Regions from separate parts of the Paenibacillus sp. GP183 genome, predicted to be linked through region 2. Evidence: riboswitches for the same ligand, from Rfam matches in the RefSeq annotation. Region 2 holds a riboswitch; each other region holds the start of a gene.
The links. A riboswitch is a leader RNA that binds a small molecule or an ion and turns the genes downstream of it on or off. The one in region 2 is predicted to bind cyclic di-AMP.

Region 1 (6,923 bases), 2.9 Mb from region 2:
AGTTTGATGTTTAATTCAACAATATAAGTATGTTAGGAAAGCCCGGTTTCCTTGATGTATTCTTGCGGTGAACGGCCTATCATAGCTTTAAAATCCTTGATGAAATGGGATTGATCGTAATACCCCAAATCCTGCGACAGCTTAGGCCAGTCGGGAACATCTCCTTTTTCCATAAGCTCAGCCGCCTCTTGAAGCCGATACCTCTGGATGACCCATTTCGGGCTGACACCGACATAACGGCTGAACAGACGCTGCAGGGACCTTTTGCTGACACCGAACCTGCATACCATGTCCTCCACCTTGGTAATCTCCCGATTCTCAATGGTGGTTTGCACAATTCTATTGATTAGCTCAACTTGTTCATCCTGTTCCGGAAGCCGCTCCCGCAGGAAATTTTCAGCAAGCCGGACCATCTCGTCTTCATATTTCTGGGCAAAAATTTGTTCCTGGAGCGCATTCACATTTACTCCGAATACTTCCTGAATGCTTTTGATCTGACCGGTAAGGAGGGATACGGACTGTTTCCAAAACGGGTAGAAGCCACCGGGGCGGAATTTAACACCCACGACCAAGCCATCCTCTTGCAGGAGACGGGAATATGTCGTTTTCGGAACGCCGTAAATCCCGGCAAAGATCCCGTTATAATCTTGCTCGAACGCCAAGTTTACATTGGGATAGGACAAGATGACTTGACGATAAGGTGCTTGTCCTCTCAAGTCAAACCGGACCACCCAGTATTGCTCGATAAAAAAAGCGAGATCATGTGCAGGCTCATACCGCGTTAGCGAAAATTTTTGCATGCCGGCTTCTACTTTAAGGATACCCCTAAGGGATTGATCATCATTTGATTTCATGAACATTCCTCCCTAACTTCGCCTGATTGTCGCGTTTTTACAATACCAGCCGCATTTTATGTTATATAGTTGAGACTAGCATTTTGACTTTGTTTGTGCAATCTAACTAAAACAATAAAATAACAATCAAACGGAGGAATAAAAGATGGATGATCTCAAGTACGTTCTTTATGTCGGGGCAAAGCCTGAAGATGTCTGGCAGGTCTTTGTAAAACCTGAAGCAACCAAAGCGATCTTTTTCGGGTGCATTCTTGATTCTACGTTCGAGATTGGTGCCCCTTATGCCTATATTGGGCCAGGCACCGATGGAGATGAGACGGTCCACGTCTACGGTAAGGTGCTGGCAATCGAACCGAATCGGCTCATGAGCTACACGGAACATCCCGGACCTTCATATCGGGAGAACCACGCAGAACTTGAAACGAGGGTTACGCTCACATTAGAGACGGTGGGCGATTGTACGAAGCTCACGCTGATAAACGATCAGTGGCCAGATAATCATCCCTCTTATGACAATACAATTGAGAGTTGGCCCATGATGCTTAGTAATATCAAAACTTACGTAGAAACGGGTAAGACATTGAATTTTGGCTGGTAACAAGCAGGGGAGTAGAGGGCGGGTAAAAAAAGAGCTTACATGGTGTTTACACCAGTATGCTCTTTGTGTTTTCAAGATTCAAAACAACAGGGCAATGATCGCTGCCTTTGATATCGCAATCGATTTCCGCTTCAATCAACAAGGAATTTAGTCTGGAAGAAACAAGGAAATAATCAATTCTCCATCCGACATTCCGCTCTCTTACTCCTGGCATATTAGACCACCAAGAGTAGGCATCTGTCCGATCAGGGTAGAAATGTCTGAAGGTATCGGTAAACCCGGCATCCAATAATCGGGTCATTTTTTCCCGTTCCTCAGGGGTAAATCCGGAATTGTTGCGATTCGCTTTCGGATGTTTCAGGTCAATATCATTGTGGGCCACATTCAGGTCGCCGCAAATGATAACAGGTTTAAGCTCGTCCAACTGCTGAAGAAAGCTTCGAAACTGTTCCTCCCATTCCAGTCTAAACTCCAACCTCGACAGATCTCGCCTGGCGTTGGGGGTGTAGACATTTACGAGATAAAAGGAGTCGAATTCCAATGTAATGATCCTGCCCTCGGGCTCATGATCCTCTTCCATGCCGTACCTTACAGAAAGCGGCTTGATTCTGGTGAATACGGCTGTTCCGGAATAACCCTTTTTAATAGAGTAGTTCCAATACTGCTTATATTCTCCGTGCTGCTCCAGATTAATTTGGCCTTCTTGCAGCTTCGTCTCTTGAATACAGAATATATCCGCTCCCGCTTCTTTGAAATAATCGTTAAATCCTTTGTTCACACACGCTCTTAAACCATTCACATTCCAGGATACCAGCTTCATTATGATTAATCTCCTTGCTGAATTATAGTAGCTTTTTTAATAGTTTATCATAGATTAGAGCATTCAAAATATTTAAGATGAGAGATTGACACGAAACCAGATGGTGTCATATAATCAAAGGCGAAACCAAAAGGTTTCACATCAGGAGGTGCTTAACCGCATGGAAGATTTGCTGAAAAAACTGCGTTACAAAGAAGGACGAGCAATCGTACTGGGTGCGCCTGCAGGGTATCTCCTTGGAATTGAAACGGGTGAAACGCTGGAAGGAAAGTATGAGTTTATTCAGCTATTTGTGAATAATGCCCGGGAAGCCGAGGAAATGATGTTGAAAGCCATTCCTTTTTTAAACGAAGATGCGCTGTTTTGGATCACTTATCCGAAGCAAAGCGGTAAATTCAAACCGGATATTAACCGGGATAGTTTAGCGGAATTGGTGCAAAATAAAACGCCTTACCGGCCTGTCAGTAATATAGCTGTCGATGATATGTGGTCCGCCTTGCGTTTTCGCCCTAAGGATAAAGTGAAGACAGCGAAATAAAAAAACTATAAAAATTGGAGTGAATAAGATGGAAAATAGCAACCAGAGCACAATATCGGATATCCGCCAGACGCTGGTGCTCAATGCTCCTATTCAGAAGGTATGGAACGCGGTTGCGACCTCTGAAGGGATTGCCGCATGGTTTATGCCGAATGATTTTCAACCTGTAGCCGGATTTGAATTTCATTTGAATGCGGGTCCATTTGGCAATTCTCCCTGCAAAGTAACTGTAATTGATCCTCCGAATCGGCTTTCTTTTGAATGGGGTAAGGATTGGTCGCTTACTTTCGAATTAACGGAGTTGGACGGCAAAACGGAGTTTACCTTTATTCATTCCGGCTGGGATACCGACAAGCTCACCGAATTCGGAGAAACGCATCAGCTTGTCCGCGAGAGAATGTTCCAAGGCTGGATAGGGCTACAAAAAAAGCTGGCCGCTTACGTTGAGGCTTGAGATGGCTGCCACAGCACCCAAACCCGATGTCTTTCAGGCCATCGCCGATCAAACGCGCCGCAGTCTGCTGAGACTGCTTGTTGACCAAGAAATGCCGGTTACGGCTATTACCGGCCACTTTCCGATGACTCGCACGGCTGTGTCCAAACATCTGCGTATTCTGTCGGATGCGGGGCTCGTCAAAAGCAGAAAAGTCGGTCGCGAGACGCGCTACCGCCTGCAGCCGGAGCCGCTGCTCGAGCTGAAGAAGTGGCTCGATTATTACGAGCGATTCTGGGAAAATAAAATGGCAGCGCTGCAGCGCTATGTCGAATCCGATGAGGAATGATCAACCATACCACATATATTGATAGCTTTCTATTTTTTCATTCGCTTAAACTGTTCCTCTATTAGATTAAGACGCTGAAGAGTTAGCTTTCCCGGTTCTGATGACTACAAAATTCGCTGAATTACAACAATTTATTCAACTCATTATATTCTTCGAAAGAATAAAGCCTCCTCACGCCGCTTAATATCAAGCTGGGACCATGAGAAGGCTTTATTCATGTGTTATCAGGTGTTTATTACTGGGATTCAGCTGTTAGTTGATTGTATGTATCGTCGCTCATAATACGGACGGCTGTTACATACCGCTTAGCGTAATAGGACTCACTAAGCTTGTTCTTTGTAACACCATGGTCAGTAGCGGAATGAATAAAAACTCCATCTCCAAGGTAGATGCCTACATGGGAAATACCTCTGCCGTCGGTGTTGAAGAATACAAGGTCGCCGGCACGAAGATCTGACTTCGCTACCTTGCTGCCTTCATAGCTTTGTGCTTTAGATGAGTGAGGAAGATCGATGCCCAATTGATCGAAGACATAAGAGGTAAAACCGGAGCAATCAAAACCTTTTTTCGTGGTGCCTGCCCATTTGTAGGGGGTTCCGATTAAATCCTCTGCCGTTTTTTCAAGCTTCGATTGTGCAAATGCGCTTCCAACGCCCAAACTCAAAAACAAAACTAAGCTCAAACCAAGAACAATAATCTTCTTCAACAGTTGAACTCCTTCCGGTGCCTACGAGGTTAGCTGAAGGGTTCGGTTGAAGGTTTCCCTATGATCCCTGTATTGCGAGATCAATTCACCCAGAGTGGTTCCCCCGTTTCCCGATTTTTGTCGAGAACTCGGCAAATTATGTAGTTTTTTAGTGCTAGATCCACATATTCTCGGTTTGAAACACTTTATCCTCCCCAAACAACGGATTTTTTTAAAAATATGAAATAAAGTTCACAATTTTGTCACAAAAAAAGCTCCCTTAGCTAAGGGAGCTGGTCAAAAATTTATTGAAAATAGATCAAATCAGCCTGATTATTGCATGTTATTCTTGGAGGACCAAAGCTGGAATTGAGCAGATAGGCTCCAAATTTGTAGAAACATGTTGCAAAATGGATAAAGCTGATAAATCAGGAGAGCGATAAATCCAGTCCATATGTAGGCTGCTGTCATAACCGTACCAGTCAAAAGTCCCGAGAAAATAAGCAATATGATTCCGATCATAAGAATCAGTCCTCCATGGCGCAGCAAAATCGAAAATGAGGACAGAAGCGGGACTCGGCTTACTTGCGTAAACTGGATATAAGTAAAGCAAAGCCGCAGCAAATAGCTATAAAAAAGGTATGCGATCAGCCATGGCATTATAGCCGTAAGAGCGGAAACGTATGAGCTTTGCGTGGACCAGGATGTCTGGAATTTAGGCACGAGCCAAAAGAGCGGCGTTAATGTCAGGCTGATTTGCACGATATAAGCGAGAAAGAAGCGAAGGGACAGCTCACGGATACCTTTTACAAAACGGTAACCGGCGTTAAGTTCCGGATGGGCCAGAGAGTAATAAATCCCCGCATTCAGCAGCGGTGTGACGAGCATTCGAAGCACAAACAGGGAAGCCAGCCACCATATGTAAGGTTGTATCAGATCTGTTTTGAACAGCTGAAACTGGCTCTCTGCCAAGAATAGTTTAAGCGCAAAGGCGGGCTGTTCGGCCCCGGGATAGCGGTGCATCAGCGGCAATAGGATGGATTGAATCATTTTATAGAGCAAAACTCCCCAACCGGCTTGGTAAAGAAACATAAGGATGACAGCAAATGGTTGATGGAGCGCCATGGTAAAGCCCGACTTCAAATAACGCCTCATGAGAGGTCCTCCTTAGAGTTTTGCTTTAGCAAAACTGACTTCGTAAGCATAATCTTGAGTTTTGCTTTAGCAAAACTGACTTCGTAAGCATAATCTTGAGTTTTGCTTTAGCAAAACTGACTTCGTAAGCATAATCTTGAGTTTTGCTTTAGCAAAACTGACTTCGTAATTTACCAAGCAATCCAACTGAGCAGAGTTTCCAGAAGCTGTGCAAAGCCCAGATGAAGACGTATTTTCCACTTCTCATCGACGGTTGTCTTCATATAATTGTTGATATGTTTATTTTCCAGTACCAAGGTATATGCAGGATCTATCTTTACCCAATCTACCGGAGCCCCGTGCGTAAGCTTATATTCAATACTGGCTTCTTTTCCATCCCAAACCTTGTCTAACACAGTGCCGTCGGCAAAGTGAAAATGAATGGGGACCGAAGGAGACACGCCGCCTAATCTGGTCACCAGGATAGTGCTTTCATAGGAAGGGCTGCCGCTTCCTTTCACCAGCTTCGACTTGATACTGTCAACTGCATAATCAACCATCATGCTGCCATATACATATTGATTGAAAAACTCGCTCCAATTGCTCTTGGTGACATCCTCCAGTGTCTTTTGAAAATCTGAAGAGGACGGATGCTTGAATTTCCAGCGGTTGAAGTAGGATTTCATAACACGATCCATTGTATTTGAACCTACCTGGCGTTCAATGGCCTTTAGGACAAGCTTGGCTCTCGTATACACATTATCCGCATACTCACTATGGTTCCTGTAATCCCAGGCATTAAGCTTCAACGCTTCAGGTGAGGTCATGTAGCTGGCTTCAATAGGCAGGTTGGCAATTAACCCGAAATCAGACTCCATGATTTTGTCCTCTGCATAAGTGGTGAAGCCCTCATCGAGCCATGCCTCCTCGAATTCGTTAGAAGCGACCATGCCATAAAAAAATTGATGGCCGATTTCATGTACGACAACTCGCTCCAGCTCCAGATCGGGCGTTTCCTCACTCACACCCCATGCTGTAATAAGCGTAGGATATTCCATTCCGCCGGTTCCATTGCCCCCTTCGGGAGGAACCACAATGGACAGAGTGGAATAAGGATAGCTTCCATACCATTGGCTGTAGCGGGAGAGAGCCTTTTTGGCGGCATACATATAACGGTTTTTGAGCGCATCATGCTTGGGATCCAGATACAGCTTGATTTTGACCCCTGGAACCTGCGGTGCGGAAAAGGGCTCTTCATAATATTTGAAGTGCGGCGATGCGGACCAGGCGAAGTCATGCACATCATCTGCATAAAACTGATAGGATTTCACTTTGCCATCATCGACAGGCGACTTAATCGGAAATCCGGTTGCGGCCACGGTATAGCTGGAAGGAACCTTGATCTTCACATCATAGATGCCAAAATCAGCATAGAACTCCGAATTGCCATGATATTGGTGCAGGTTCCAACCCTCTGCAGTTCGACCACGCGTTCCAACCGGTTCATAGACG
Region 2 (6,923 bases):
CCTTAAGCATGTCTGCAGCAAAATCAACTGCCACCATGCTTTTAGATTGAGAAGCCACCATACAAGTTAATCTTCCGGTTCCAGCACCGATATCGGCAACGTCTTTATTGTTGAAATCAGCAATCTCAAATATTGTTGTAGATATGTTATTTAAATAGTCTTCCTTGGATACGAGTAAATCGTATTTTGTTGAAATGTATTCATAAATATCATCGTCTCTTAACAATTAAACAACCTCCAATTTTTAAATCATTCTCTAATTCTTTATTCTCGATTGCAAAGCCAAATACCTTTCGCCGCGTTCTTCAGTTTACTGTTTCAGACATCAACCACAGGGTTATATAATAAGTATATATTTATTGCAATTACGAGGAGGCAGCATTATGGAAATTAGAAATTCTTATAAATTGGAACCCATAACTGTGGTGGAACCTGTAACTGCTCCTCAATCCGTTAATAAATACGACTCGGATAAAAAGGAACAATCCCATCGTCATACGGATGAAACCAGCAAAAATAAATCATCCTGGAAATACTACAGCGTGACTCAAATCGTGCTTATGGAAACAAGTGTCCATGATCATCTTGGAAACCATATTAACCTATTTGTATAACCACCTTTGCAACAAAATATAGCAAAATAGAGTCTTTAGAACTGCTTGAACCTACAAGAGCAGTTTTTTTTGACGTTGTCCAGTCCAAATTGGCCCAATAAATTGGTAAAATTAGTACAAAGACATAAATAGGCAGACCATGTTAAAATTAGTAATCTCATGATCTATGAGAAATATCAACTAAGAGGCCGAAGCTTCATATGATGCGCGGGGAACCCATTGTTGTTTGGGGTGAAGCCATGATCCATGGCCGGGCGATTGCTCTTTGACCCGAACCCGTCAGCTAACCTCGCAGGCCGCAAAAAAGAGAGGATGGATTCAATGCGTTTCAGAAAGTCCGTTTTAACCGGTATTCTTGCACTAAGTACGATCATCGGAGCCGGAGCCGCTTCTGCTGCCTCGTATACGGTAAAAAGCAGTGATACCATGTCGCTCATTGCCAATCGCAATGGAATTAGCTTAAGCAGTCTTATTAAAGCTAATCCGCAGATATCCAACCCGAATAACATTTGGCCGGGATTGGTTCTAAACATCCCTGGAGCAAGCTATTCCCCTCCAAGCCCTCCGAAGTCTACGGGCAGTACCACACCGAAGTCAACGGGCAGTACCATATCTGTTTCCTCATATGCGAATCAAGTTGTTTCCTTGGTTAACAAAGAGCGTGCCAATGCAGGACTCAGTGCTTTATCTAGCGACAGCGCATTGTCGTCGATGGCTTTGGCAAAAGCCAAAGATATGTACAACAACAATTATTTCAGCCATACATCCCCTACCTACGGCTCTCCCTTTGCCATGATGACAGCATTTGGCATTAAATATAGCTATGCTGGCGAGAATATTGCCATGGGTCAAAGAACACCGCAGGAAGTTATGACTGCCTGGATGAACAGCGCAGGACATCGTCAAAACATTTTAAGTCCGAATTTCGCTAAAATTGGTGTTGCTTATTACAATGGCGAATGGGTACAGGAATTCACGAAATAAATAGGACAAGCCTTTTCAGGCTGGAAGCGAACAGGCTGTCGAGAAATCGGCAGTCTGTTTGATTTGTCGTGAAACCTTTTCGGCAATCATCACTTTTTCCCGTGATGGACAACGTATGAATGAGTGCGTATAATCGAAATCAATAGAAATTGAATCAAAGAAAGGATGATCCTATCTATGTTAAGCTATCTCAATGGTAAAGAAGCCACTATTTATTTCATTGACGGCCAACTTGTAAGCAGAGGTACGATTAAAGAGGCTGATGATAAGTTCCTGACCTACACAACCTCAATCGAGAGTCATATCATTCCTGTTTCTTCGATTAGAAACATTGTGTTAAACAGTGAAAACAAACCTGTTTCCCATAAAATAGGATTTTAGACGTGTTCCAGTACACGGACCAAACCTACGAAGAAGTCGACTTCAGCCAAGCAGATCAAAGAGATGGTGAGCTGCTTGGCTGTACGTTTGTAAAATGCCTGTTTCGTGGAACTCACTTGGAAGAAGTCACGACAAAGGGATGCAGCTTCATCGAATGTGATTTTACGGGAGCGATGTTTAATGCTTCCATTCATACGGGTTCGGCCTTTACCAATTGCCAATTTCAAGAGGCGAACCTGTTTGTCGCCAAATTTGACGAATGTAAAATGGTAGGCTCTGATTTCACAAAAGCCCAATTGGACGGTATTACGATCCGTGGCGGAGATTGGTCTTATACCAACCTAAGGTATGCCAATTTATCAAAACAGGATTTGCGCGGCATACGCCTGATAGAGGCTGACTTATATGAATGCAACCTGGAAAAAACAGACTTAAGATCTTCTGACCTCACACGTGCGCAGATGGCCAAAGTGAAGCTGCAAGGCGCGGATTTGCGCGGAGCCCTGCTTGATGGCATTGATTTTAAAGCTCTGGACATTAAAGGCGCACGACTGGACATCACACAAGCTGTCCTTTTGGCGAGATCGTTTGGAGCAAAGGTCGAATAGGCTAGAGCCCATTTTCTCAAGACAGGTGCCCTTCTTTCTTCTTCATGCATAGCCTATAGTAGGCTTTCAGAAGAGAGGAGAAATATACCGATGTCGCAAGAAAATCCACCAATTGAGGAAACAGAAACTGCTTTTGATGTGTTTCGGGCTGCTCAGCCGATGCATATGCAACCAGGTTTTCATGGCCAAGTCCCGTACGGTCACGGCCAGTATGGTCATTATACTCCTTATGGACACTATGGGCAGTATGGCCAATTTGGCCAATTTGGCGGTCACCCAGGATACCATTCTTTTGGGTTGCAACCCTGGCAGCAAGGCTACAACCCATGGATGCTTCATCAACCTTGGCAATATCATCATCAATATTATCCAATGCATGGCCATCATGTGCCTTATGGACATCAGCCGCGTGAATAATCGTTCCAACCAAACAAAGGCGCTTCTAATGAGGCGTCTTTTGTCTTTGATCATTCCTTTTGGTTTAAGAGTTTCTTGATCAATAGGGCTCCGCTTTTGATTAATATGAAGTCGCGGATCTCCAGCTTGTACTGCTCCTCCAAACTGAAGGTCACCTTACTTTTGCACAGTCTGGTACTCTTGTTTCGATAAGTATAGCTATTTACCCTTTCCCAATCCTGGACGTTAAAAGGCACCCTCAACACCGCCATCGTCATGTAATGTCATTACATTCATGCAAATTAATCCAATGCCATTACATGGCCATTGTTGCGTTGAATCATGGTTACGGCTTCATCGAAATCTTCGTCTCGGACTTTACCGGAAAGTACATATCTCAAGTCGTTTAGGTTCTCTCGCTTGTTGGTATCGAGATCCCCCACGATCGGTGTCGTATTCGTGATGGCGGCTCCAGCACCCGTATTTATAGCGCCAGACCCTCCCAAGGTCCCCTGTGCAACGGTAAAAGGCGCAATGAACCGTACTCCGTTTAGATGTTCATCACCCGTTTCACCAACCTCCAGCATATCGGCTGCAAGGGTTTGCAGTAAAATTTTTGCATCCTCAGCTTCACTTTCCGTGTTAAAATAAGCTTGAACAGGTCTAGTCATCCGTTTCCCCTCCTTTGCAAGAATGGCAGTACAAAGTCTCTTATACGTTCATTACCCATTAACTAGAAATTTTACACAGCAGACATCGCTTTTTTTAAAAAAACAAATTCGGGAGGAACCATGTCCAGTTTTGATCTGATTTCGGATATCCATCTTGACTTTTGGGTGACTCCCGGTTGGAATGCCTTCAAAAAGAAGAGCCTGGAAGAGTTTATTCAAAAGATTCTGCCTCCCCAGCCTTCTGCCGTCTTGATCATCGCTGGAGATATCGGTCATGATAACAAGCAAAATTACAAGCTGTTGAAGGCGCTTAAGGAGCATTACACTTACATCCTGCTGGTAGCCGGCAATCACGATTACTACATGCTGACTCCATCGATTCGATATAAGTTTGGTTTTAATTCCATGAACAGGCTGGATGATATGAAAAAAAGGATCAAATATCTCCCGAACGTTCTCTTTCTGGATGGAGATGTGGTGACGATTGACGGAACTCATTATGGCGGCTGCGGCATGTGGTACGATTTTCAGTATGCCATCCAAATTTTAAATTCGAATTATCCCGAGATTTATGAGCATTGGAAATCCGTTTCCAATGATGCTAAATTAACGCGCGGAAAGCCTCGCGACACCAAAGAGATGTTCTATGAAGAAAAAAGAAAGCTCGCTCGAATACTGCCCTATTCAGATGTGATTATCACTCACTTCTCACCCGATTGGAGCAGGTCTCCGCAAGTGGGCAAGCTGAGCAAAGCTACGAGCTATTATTATTTTGACGGAGCCCCATTCTTTCCATTGATCTCCAAAAAGATTTGGTGCTTTGGGCATATGCATCGGCGGATGGATTATGTGAATCACGACTGCCGCTTCGTCAATGCCTCTCTTGGCTATCCCCAGGAAAACGACGGTCAGTCCGAGAGAGCTGTGCAAATCAGGATTCCGCCGAAGTCATAAAGACGAAAGTTGTCCTATATACCTGCCTAAATTCATACGATATAATTGTTATGATTAACCATTGGGAGAACCTGCTCATGCCTATTCGTATATACCGTTTTGGACTCAATTTCATAGCCGCTGTTTGTTTTCTGCTTGTATTTTTTATCCTGGTCGATAAAGGTTTGCCGCAATTTTCCATCGCGAGCTCGGACTATTTGCATTCTTTTAAAACGATGTTCATCAGCATACTGCTCGAAGCCATCCCTTTTATCCTGCTCGGTGTGATCCTCTCTTCGCTGCTTCAGGTGTTTGTTTCCGAGCAAACGATCAGCCGCATCATTCCCAAAAACCCAATCCTCGGCATTTTGTTCGCTTGCGTGATGGGCATTATTTTCCCCATGTGCGAATGCGGCATGATTCCGGTAGTTCGGCGCCTGATTATGAAGGGCATGCCTGTTTACATCGCCATTGTCTTTATCTGTACCGGCCCGATCATTAACCCCATTGTCTATGCATCCACGTTTCTTGCGTTTCGTTCCCGCCCGGAAATCGCCTATTCCCGGATGGGTTTGGCCTTTGCTGTCGCTTTTGCGATCGGATTGATTTTATATCGTTATGTGAAAAAGAATCCGCTGCGCCAAAATAAGTCGAACCGCATTGAACCTCACAGCCACCATCACCATCATGAGCATCATGATCATGGCCATTCACACGGCGGCAGAGTAGCGACCTTTTTTGTTCATGCTTCCGATGAATTTTTCGAAATGGGCAAATATCTCATATTCGGTTCACTGATTACCGCAGGCATTCAGACCTTCCTGGCCCGAGATTTGTTGGTGGGCATCGGTCAGGGCCCATTAAGCTCACATCTATTCATGATGGGGTTCGGTTATGTGCTTTCGCTGTGCTCCACGTCGGATGCCTTTGTGGCTTCGTCTTTCACCAATACGTTTACCGCAGGCTCCCTGCTGACGTTTCTGGTGTTCGGTCCGATGCTCGATTTCAAAAACACCCTGATGCTTTTATCGATTTTTAAAACCCGATTCGTCCTGATTCTGTCGATACTCATAGCCATTACCGTGCTAAGCGGCTCCTTGATCGTTGAACGATTATTTTTCATGCAAGGATAAACGGCTACACCGTCCTAAAGGAAGAGCAAACTGTGAAGGGGATCAAACTCATGAGCGAAAACCGCTTCTTAAGTCTTCATTATTTCGTCCGCACCTTCATTCTGCTTGGCTTCTCGAGCTATATCGTGTTTTTGTCCAAATCCGGGGCGCTTGGTTATTATATCGCTCCGCGTATGATGATCTATGTTCAGGCTTCAGCCGTCGTGTTGTACATAGTGTCGTGTTATCAAGGGTACATGGCTTTGCGCGCCTATTGGGGAAATCGTGTGGTCTGCGATTGCGAGCATACGCCCTCGCGCTCCGTTATGCGAAACGGGATTGCCTACAGCCTGTTCATTTTGCCGCTGCTCGTTGGCTTTTTGCTGCCCAACACGGCCATGAGCAGTGCGCTCGCCGAGAAAAAAGGAATGAGCCTGACGGGTTCAAGCTCCAATCGAGTTGTTAGCTCAGCTGCTAAACCCGCTCCTACTCCCATACCTTCTTCTAGTCCTTCTCCCAGTCCTAACAGCGGACTAAGTGCCGCAGAAAGCTCCAAACCAACCGCTTCTCCAACTGCCGATCCCAATTTAGCTCAAGATCAAGCAGCCAAGTCCTCTTCCTCCACTAAAACCGAAGCTGAATTAGACAAGATGTTCAAGCCTGCGGACAAATGGGATGAAGAACTGGCCAGCCTGGCCAAAGAGCTTTACAAGAAGGACAAGATTGTCGTTAAACCGGAAATTTATTTGGAGGTTTTATCTGCGATTGATCTGTTCAAAGATCCTTTTATCGGCAAAAAAATCGAAATCAGCGGCTTTGTGTACCGTGAGAACGATTTAAAGGAAAATCAATTTGTCGTTGGAAGATTCGTCATGCAGTGCTGTTCAGCGGATGCCTCGCCATATGGGGTATTGATCGATTTCCCCACTGCCAAAAATTACGCAAAAGACACTTGGGTGACGGTTAGCGGCACCATCCAGAAAACAACCTATCACGACAATGAAATTTTCAAGATTCAGGCCAGTAAGGTGGAAAAAATTCCTACTCCCGAATCTGCTTACGTCTATCCGAATTTCGACCCGCTATCGGAAGTTAATAAATGACTATAAAAAAATCCCGTCCACTCTAACGTGGTACGGGATTTTTTATAAGAGCAGGGCAGCCTCCTCAACGCAAGCTTCATCATCATTACGCACATTGCCCACCCTGTCCGACACTGGATAA
Region 3 (6,923 bases), on a different contig from region 2:
ACCGTACACGGTTGCAGCCACTGTATTCGTGTCCGTATCAATCACAATAACGTTGTTGTTTCCTTTTTGGGAAAGGTAAACTTTGTGGAGTAAGGGATCAGCCGCCACAACATCTCCTGCACCTGGTTTTCCAGGTAAATCGATTGTTGTCACTAAGTTAAATTGAACGTCTGAAGCGGCTGATGCCACCGTAGGCACTAAAGCGATTCCCAGACAACAGAGAACCATTGAAGTTTGCTGAAAACGTTTGAATAAACTGTTTGAACTACCTCTACCCATAATTCCACTCATTCTCCACATACTCATTAGATCACCTCAACATTTAATTTTACTTACTTTGAAATAATTTCAAAATATGGCTATACTCAGGTTGACATATCAATCAGAACATAATGTTTGATATAATCGATACAAACGTATGTTTGGAGTGATTCACATGGCCATTAAAATACAATTCCAATGAAGTATGTTTATCTTGAAATTCCAAGGCATTCATTATTTCGTTATTAAGACTTACAAAGCAAGTTACCAATTTTCGGAAGTTAAAAGTGAGGGTCCACCGACGGAGAGCATTACTCTTCGAGCAGAGCAAATGGAATTTGAGTACACAGACATGAAGCCGGAACGACGGGAACAACCAATAAAATCAATATTGATCAGACGAAATACATTGCGAATTAATTCTGCGCTCTGATGTCAGGGAAGGGTAACCTTCAGGCCACTTCTTTTGGTATAAGAAATCAACTCCCTTCATAATGATACGTATTGTATCATACACCTCCTTTAAGAGCAATCTTTTTCACGACCAGAATTTTGTAAAGATGACTTATCTAATGTTATTGAAGTAACTATCCTGCCCGTTCGTCAACAAACGAAAAAGGAGCTGCCACGTAGCAAGCTCCTCAGCTATAGTTCTTCGTTAGTTGAATGATTCAATATGAAAGTAACTGTTTTAATCGCTTGTCTTACCATTAATATTCCAATAACCACCCGTTAATTTTGCATCCATAACTGGGAAAGATGTGCCAGCGACAACATTCCCACCCGCTAGGTGCACATAAACTTCCGTTTTTCCTTTGGCTTTCGTGTTACCACTTTTGTAATTATCCAAAGGGTGGTTTTTAACTATAAATTTTTCTACTTCCACTGTTTTTCCATATACATTTTCAGGGTTGTTTCCTGGGAGTGTCCAGTACATTGAATAAGGCAATGTTTTGACTAAATCTTTTGTTAGAACGTAAGTCCAAACAGAACCTTCATACGATAAAACTTTGTAACCTTCATTTTCTATATATGTCTTTGCGGTTTTTGCATTTTCCGTAAATTGCTGGTTTTCAGTGGCTCTACACCCAAATAAAAATGTAGTTATTATTAAGAAAGTTAAAAACAAAGCCGTTTTTCTCAAAGAAACCCTCCTTCAAATTATTATTTAATCCAATTTTAATGTGTTACTTGATTTTCTTATTCCCCTTGGTGTTCTCACGTTCTTTACCCTAAGTAACGAAAGCTCGCTAACTAATGTTGCAGTGGAACTATACTGCCCGTTAGCGTAGCAGGCTACCGTGATTAAATTTGCGGTAGCCTGCTGTGGTATTTTTATTGAGCTATCGATCCCCTATAGTTCAATCATAAAATATAGAGAATTCCTGATAAAACTCTAGATAGTGAAAGAAAAACAGTGTTGTATGCGCCTTCACTTTAACTATTATCTTTATATTGTCATCAATTCATTTAACATCCGATTTTACATTATTTACAAGTAGGAGTATTATTCAATTCATCAATTAAATACTGTTCCTAAATCGCTGAATCCTGATAAGGAACGGGGGAACCATTGACGATAACTTTTGGTTATCGTATGGGGTGAATCCATCAAGCAGATATTTATTTGCCTGGTGGTAGGGCAATCTCGTTGCCCTAATCCGTCAGCTAACCTCGTAAGCGTTGAATGAGAGAGGATGACCGCCATGATCAACTATCATTCACCACGGAGAGCCATGTGCTTCTGTGGTTTTTTTAATGCTAGATGCCAAATAATCGGATTCATAATCAAGACATTGGGATGGTCATGATTATTGGTTTGATTGAATTGCAGTACCATATGTTAAGTCAGAATCATTTCGCAACAGAACGTACCGTCTAACGAAAAGAGAGGTGATATATGTTTATGCTTACCTTGTATATCATAAGTTTTTGGGTAGGGCTGATTCTCACCTTGATTACAAGCTTTTTTGGGGGACACGGTGGCCATCATTTGAATGTCCATTTGGGTAACCACTCTACTGATTTTCATGCAGGTCACTCGCCGCTCAATCTTTCAACCATTCTTGCATTCCTTACTGGGTTCGGAGGAATGGGTTATATCCTTCTCAATAATAGTTTTATCGGCGGAATACTAATTATTTTCATCGCCACTATCACCGGTTTTATTATTGCTGCATTATTGTTCATTTTCTTATCTAAAGTATTATTGCGCGATGAGAGTGTGATGAAGGAAATGGATTACCAACTTGCCGGAACACTAGGTACGATAAGTATTCCAGTTCAAATAGAAAGCATTGGTGAAATGAAATTTATTTTAAATGGAACGACACGCTCTATTGGTGTGAAGGAACAAGATGGACAGATAATCCCTAAAGGTACAAAAGTGGTTATTTTGAAAATTGAAAAAGGGATTGCAGTAGTTTCTAAGTTTGAGAACAATGAATTCTAACTCCAAAAAAGAGGTGCATGTACTATGGTTGTTATTTATATTATCGGTGCCATTGTAGTTGTCGTTTTATTGCTCTTATCCAGTATGATTAATGCCTATAAAAAAGTCCCTCCAAACCAAGCGTTAATCGTCTATGGTCTTGGGGGGAAACGAGTTATACAGGGTGGAGGCCTGTTTGTAATGCCCGGTTTACAAAACTCTAAAACAATATCAATGATGCTTATGAGTTTTGATGTAGTTCCACAACAATCGATGTTCTCCAAACAAGGTATTGCACTCAATATTGAAGCAGTTGCACAGATCAAAATCAAAAGTGATCCTACAGCAATCCTCACTGCAAGTGAGCAGTTTCTGGACAGACCCGATACTGAGCGAGAAAATATCATCTTGCACTCCATAGAAGGGCACCTTCGTGGTATTGTGGGACAATTGGAGGTTTCCTCAATATTGAAAAACCCTGAGGAAATTAACAGTAAAATGCGTCAGACGTGTTCGGAGGATTTAGATAAAATGGGGTTGGAAGTCGTAAGCTTCACTATTAAGAGGGTAATGGATAAACTTGGGTATATAGATAATTTAGGGGTTCCAGAAATTGAAAGAGTTAAGAAAGAAGCCGCTATATCACGTACCCAGAATGAGAGGGACGTTGCAATTAACAAAGCTGAAGCAGATAAAGCAGCAGCCATTGCACAAGCTAGCGCACACCAAGAACGAATTGAAGCTGAATCTGCTTCAAAAACCAAAGAATCCGAACATCAGAAAGAGCTTGAAGTGAAGCAAGCTGAATTCAAGTTGGAAGTAGAAGCAAAGCGGGCACAAGCGGACCTTGCGTATGAGTTGCAGCAATCCAAGCTACAACAGCAAATTATCACTGAGAAAGTCCGCATTAATCAATTAGAAGCTGAAGCAAATGCCAAGGTACGTGATGCTGAGATTGAGTTGAAGGAAAAAGAATTACAGGCAACCATAATTAAACCTGAGAAGCAGATAAACAGGCTGCTGTGCTTCGTGCAGAAGGTGATAAAGCACAAGCTATTCTTCAAGCGGAAGCAGAAGCAGAAACCACAATAAAACGTGGAGACGCGGATGCATTAGCAACGCTCGCCAAAGGTAAAGCTGAAGCAGAGGTCATTAAGATGGCTGGTCTTTCTGAAGCGGAAGCATTAGAGAAAAAAGCTGAGGCTTACAAGGAATATACACAACAAGCATTAGTCGTCGAAATGCTGAGGATCTTACCTGAGCTTGCAGAACGCATTGCACAGCCACTAACTAATGTGGACAAAATTACCGTTATCTCGCAGGATGGTGCAACTTCCGGTATAAATAAAATCACTTCGGACATCACAAAAATGATGTCCTCAGTTCCAGAGTTGACTCAAACATTAACAGGCTATCCGCTAATGGATATTATCAAAAACGTACTTCACCCATCGAACAAAGAACCGGTTGAAGTCATGAAAATTGAGTCAGTGAAAAACTAATAATTGAAAAATAGGGGTGTGCTTCTCAAGTTTGCAAGGAACCGCATTACAGCATCTCCATCATCTCGCGTTTTATTTCGAGAAGTACAAAAATGGCTTTAAAAAGAAGGATTTTTTTATGATAGGAAGAATTTAACTATCAACGGCGTTAACACTTCTAACAAAAAATAACTTTAGCGAAGGGCAAGTGATTGAGCCATGATCAAACAACGATTGAAATATTGGAGATAGAAATTCCCGATAAAAACAAAGATATCGTACTTTATACCAAACACGTGATCAAATCGCTGGATGAATTTGAGGAACATCACCGAAAGCTAGTAGCGGCTCAAGCCATTGCTGGTATCAAGCCAATAGGTGATCAGGAAGTGGCGTTCTACGAAACCGTGAGACAGATGAAAGAGCAAATCATCTCAACGCTAGAGCAAACCATCGACGATCTCAAACACAAGGGCGACAAGTATTACGAGAAACAATTTCCGGACGGAGTTGAATAAATAGCGCATTCCCTATTGGTTCAGAAAGATCTTCTTTCATGAAATCGTCGGGCATTTTTTCGACCATATTTAAACAACTTTATATATCCTAACTGAACAGGAGCTACGTTGGCGCAGCTCCTGTTTTGCACATGGTGTTTTGTGTACATGTCCTTTATTGAGCTATCGTTTTCCGTTAGCTTAACAAACTAACGATTAAATAGGCGGCTGACCGTGGCGTCGTGATAGGTGTTTCCCATACCTGACGGACATACACATTTCATACGCTGTACGACTGGTGATGCAATACCGATTCAGGATGCGGCCATTATCATTTTTTTTAGGGGTTTAAGACGGTTAACGGGAGTTACCCGCACGCAACGCTTATCAGGGAAGAACCGGTGACGAGGACATGTAAATCGGAATATAATAGGCACAAAAGTGATTAGGCGGGTGTTGAATAATGGCGGTTACCAAAGATACTTTTGTGCCTGGTTTTGTTCCGGAGCATAATCATGGGTCAGTTGATTACACTTCCGTTGCCCAAGGACACGTTCACCAATGTTTGGATGTAACCTCCCCACCTATTCTGACGGCTGACGGAGGACATATTCATTTCACGGAAGGTTACGTAATGTTTGAAAATGGACACAAGCACTATTACAAAGCACATTCTGGACCCGCGATTCCGGTTGGGAACGGTATGCATGTCCATTACTATGATTTTTACACTACAACAGATGATGGCCATAATCATCATGTCCAGGGAGTGGATATGCCAGCGCCGGGAACCAAGTAAATTACCAAAAATGTTTAATACCGTTGTTAATGGGCTTTACCCAAGCATAAAGCCCCTTGTCCTCCCAAAGAATATCCCTGCTCAAAAAAAGTGTCTGTTAGCACAGCAGGCTACCGTGATTATTGTCGGTGGCCTGCTGTATCTTGTTATTGATCTATCGTTTCCGTTAGTTCAATCATTCAATAACTGTTTTAATCTCTTGTCTTACCATTAATATTCCAATAGCCACCCGTTAATTGTGTATCCATAACTGGGAAAGATGTGCCAGCGACAACATTCCCACCCGCTAGGTGCACATAAACTTCCGTTTTTCCTTTGGCTTTCGTGTTACCACTTTTGTAGTTATCCAAAGGGTGGTTTTTAACTATAAATTTTTCAACCTCCACCGTTTTTCCATATACATTTTCAGGGTTGTTTCCTGGGATTGTCCAGTACATTGAATAAGGCAATGTTTTGACTAAATCTTTTGTTAGAACGTAAGTCGAAACAGAACCTTCATATGATAAAACTTTGTAACCTTCATTTTCTATATATGTCTTTGCGGTTTTTGCATTTTCCGTAAATTGCTGGTTTTCCGTGTCTCTACACCCAAATAAAAACGTAGTTATTATTAAGAAAGTTAAAAACAAAGCCGTTTTTCTCAAAGAAACCCTCCTTCAAATTATTATTTAATCCAATTTTAATATGTTACTAACAACTCTACCAACTTTTTTTCTTATTCCCCTTGGTGTTCTCACGTTCTTCCTAATTAATGAAAGCAGCAGTGGAGTTATACTGCCCGTTACTTCAACAAACGAAAAAAGTACGGCAAACTCATCTACTTTCTTTTCCCGTTACTGCAATAATTGTAGCCTTACTTATTCTAGGTACTCATTACTAAGAATTTGATTTAAATACCTCGCCATTCCCGTTCTCACTTTTTTAAATCCAAGCTTTCGGTAAAAGTCTTCATTTCCAGTAGTTGAAATTAAATGAACGCATGAGACATGACAGAGATTTTCAAGTAAATTATTTATAATCTTTTTTGCTATTCCTTGCTTCTGAAATTCTATGTGGACGACAACATCATAAATTGCAGCATTAAAAACTCCATCTGAAATTGCTCTACCCAATCCAACAGTTTGACCATTAATTGTAGCTATTGCAATAACATTACTTGCTTCATAAATTTGTTTAATAATATCATTTGTGTGTCTTATCCAACCAACCGAGTTATAAATTCCTCTCATCTCGTCCAGATTAGCTTTAGAAAAATCACTATGTATTTTCAAATCCATCTTAATCCTCCTTATGATATATTGGGTTTTTGATATCCTTCTATTTTAAAATTAGATAATCCTTTCTTTGTTTCAGTAACTTGTAGCTCGTGTTATGAACAAGCTAAAAAGGAGCCGCAGCAAAGCAAGCTCCTCAACATAGCCTAGTGGGAACTCGCATGTACTAGATGTTGTGAT

Region 1: linked by a shared signal. The riboswitch ahead of BLV33_RS16310 (C40 family peptidase) and the one ahead of BLV33_RS01935 (CAP domain-containing protein) in region 2 are both predicted to bind cyclic di-AMP.
Region 3: linked by a shared signal. The riboswitch ahead of BLV33_RS27610 (NfeD family protein) and the one ahead of BLV33_RS01935 (CAP domain-containing protein) in region 2 are both predicted to bind cyclic di-AMP.

The regions. Positions count from the first base shown of each region.
Region 1 covers NZ_FNSW01000001.1:3,302,463-3,309,385, reverse strand. Annotated here, with positions in the region: gene BLV33_RS16340 (helix-turn-helix domain-containing protein) at 33-854, opposite strand; gene BLV33_RS16335 (SRPBCC family protein) at 1,000-1,452, shown strand; gene BLV33_RS16330 (exodeoxyribonuclease III) at 1,499-2,272, opposite strand; gene BLV33_RS16325 (hypothetical protein) at 2,433-2,810, shown strand; gene BLV33_RS16320 (SRPBCC family protein) at 2,839-3,264, shown strand; gene BLV33_RS16315 (ArsR/SmtB family transcription factor) at 3,266-3,592, shown strand; gene BLV33_RS16310 (C40 family peptidase) at 3,828-4,301, opposite strand; cyclic di-AMP (ydaO/yuaA leader) riboswitch at 4,302-4,442, opposite strand; gene BLV33_RS16305 (hypothetical protein) at 4,611-5,432, opposite strand; gene BLV33_RS16300 (M1 family metallopeptidase) at 5,603-6,923, opposite strand, start outside.
Region 2 covers NZ_FNSW01000001.1:389,861-396,783, reverse strand. Annotated here, with positions in the region: gene BLV33_RS01945 (class I SAM-dependent methyltransferase) at 1-226, opposite strand, end outside; gene BLV33_RS01940 (hypothetical protein) at 384-614, shown strand; cyclic di-AMP (ydaO/yuaA leader) riboswitch at 791-928, shown strand; gene BLV33_RS01935 (CAP domain-containing protein) at 936-1,598, shown strand; gene BLV33_RS01930 (hypothetical protein) at 1,776-1,979, shown strand; gene BLV33_RS01925 (pentapeptide repeat-containing protein) at 1,982-2,587, shown strand; gene BLV33_RS01920 (hypothetical protein) at 2,604-3,017, opposite strand; gene BLV33_RS01915 (hypothetical protein) at 3,286-3,654, opposite strand; gene BLV33_RS01910 (metallophosphoesterase family protein) at 3,775-4,608, shown strand; gene BLV33_RS01905 (permease) at 4,686-5,720, shown strand; gene BLV33_RS01900 (TIGR03943 family putative permease subunit) at 5,771-6,802, shown strand; gene BLV33_RS01895 (SOS response-associated peptidase) at 6,845-6,923, opposite strand, start outside.
Region 3 covers NZ_FNSW01000002.1:196,176-203,098, forward strand. Annotated here, with positions in the region: gene BLV33_RS30325 (YncE family protein) at 1-291, opposite strand, end outside; gene BLV33_RS27605 (hypothetical protein) at 953-1,405, opposite strand; cyclic di-AMP (ydaO/yuaA leader) riboswitch at 1,794-1,960, shown strand; gene BLV33_RS27610 (NfeD family protein) at 2,162-2,713, shown strand; gene BLV33_RS27615 (flotillin family protein) at 2,738-3,784, shown strand; gene BLV33_RS27620 (flotillin domain-containing protein) at 3,715-4,194, shown strand; gene BLV33_RS27625 (hypothetical protein) at 4,386-4,691, shown strand; gene BLV33_RS27630 (YmaF family protein) at 5,131-5,469, shown strand; gene BLV33_RS27635 (hypothetical protein) at 5,661-6,113, opposite strand; gene BLV33_RS27640 (GNAT family N-acetyltransferase) at 6,327-6,746, opposite strand.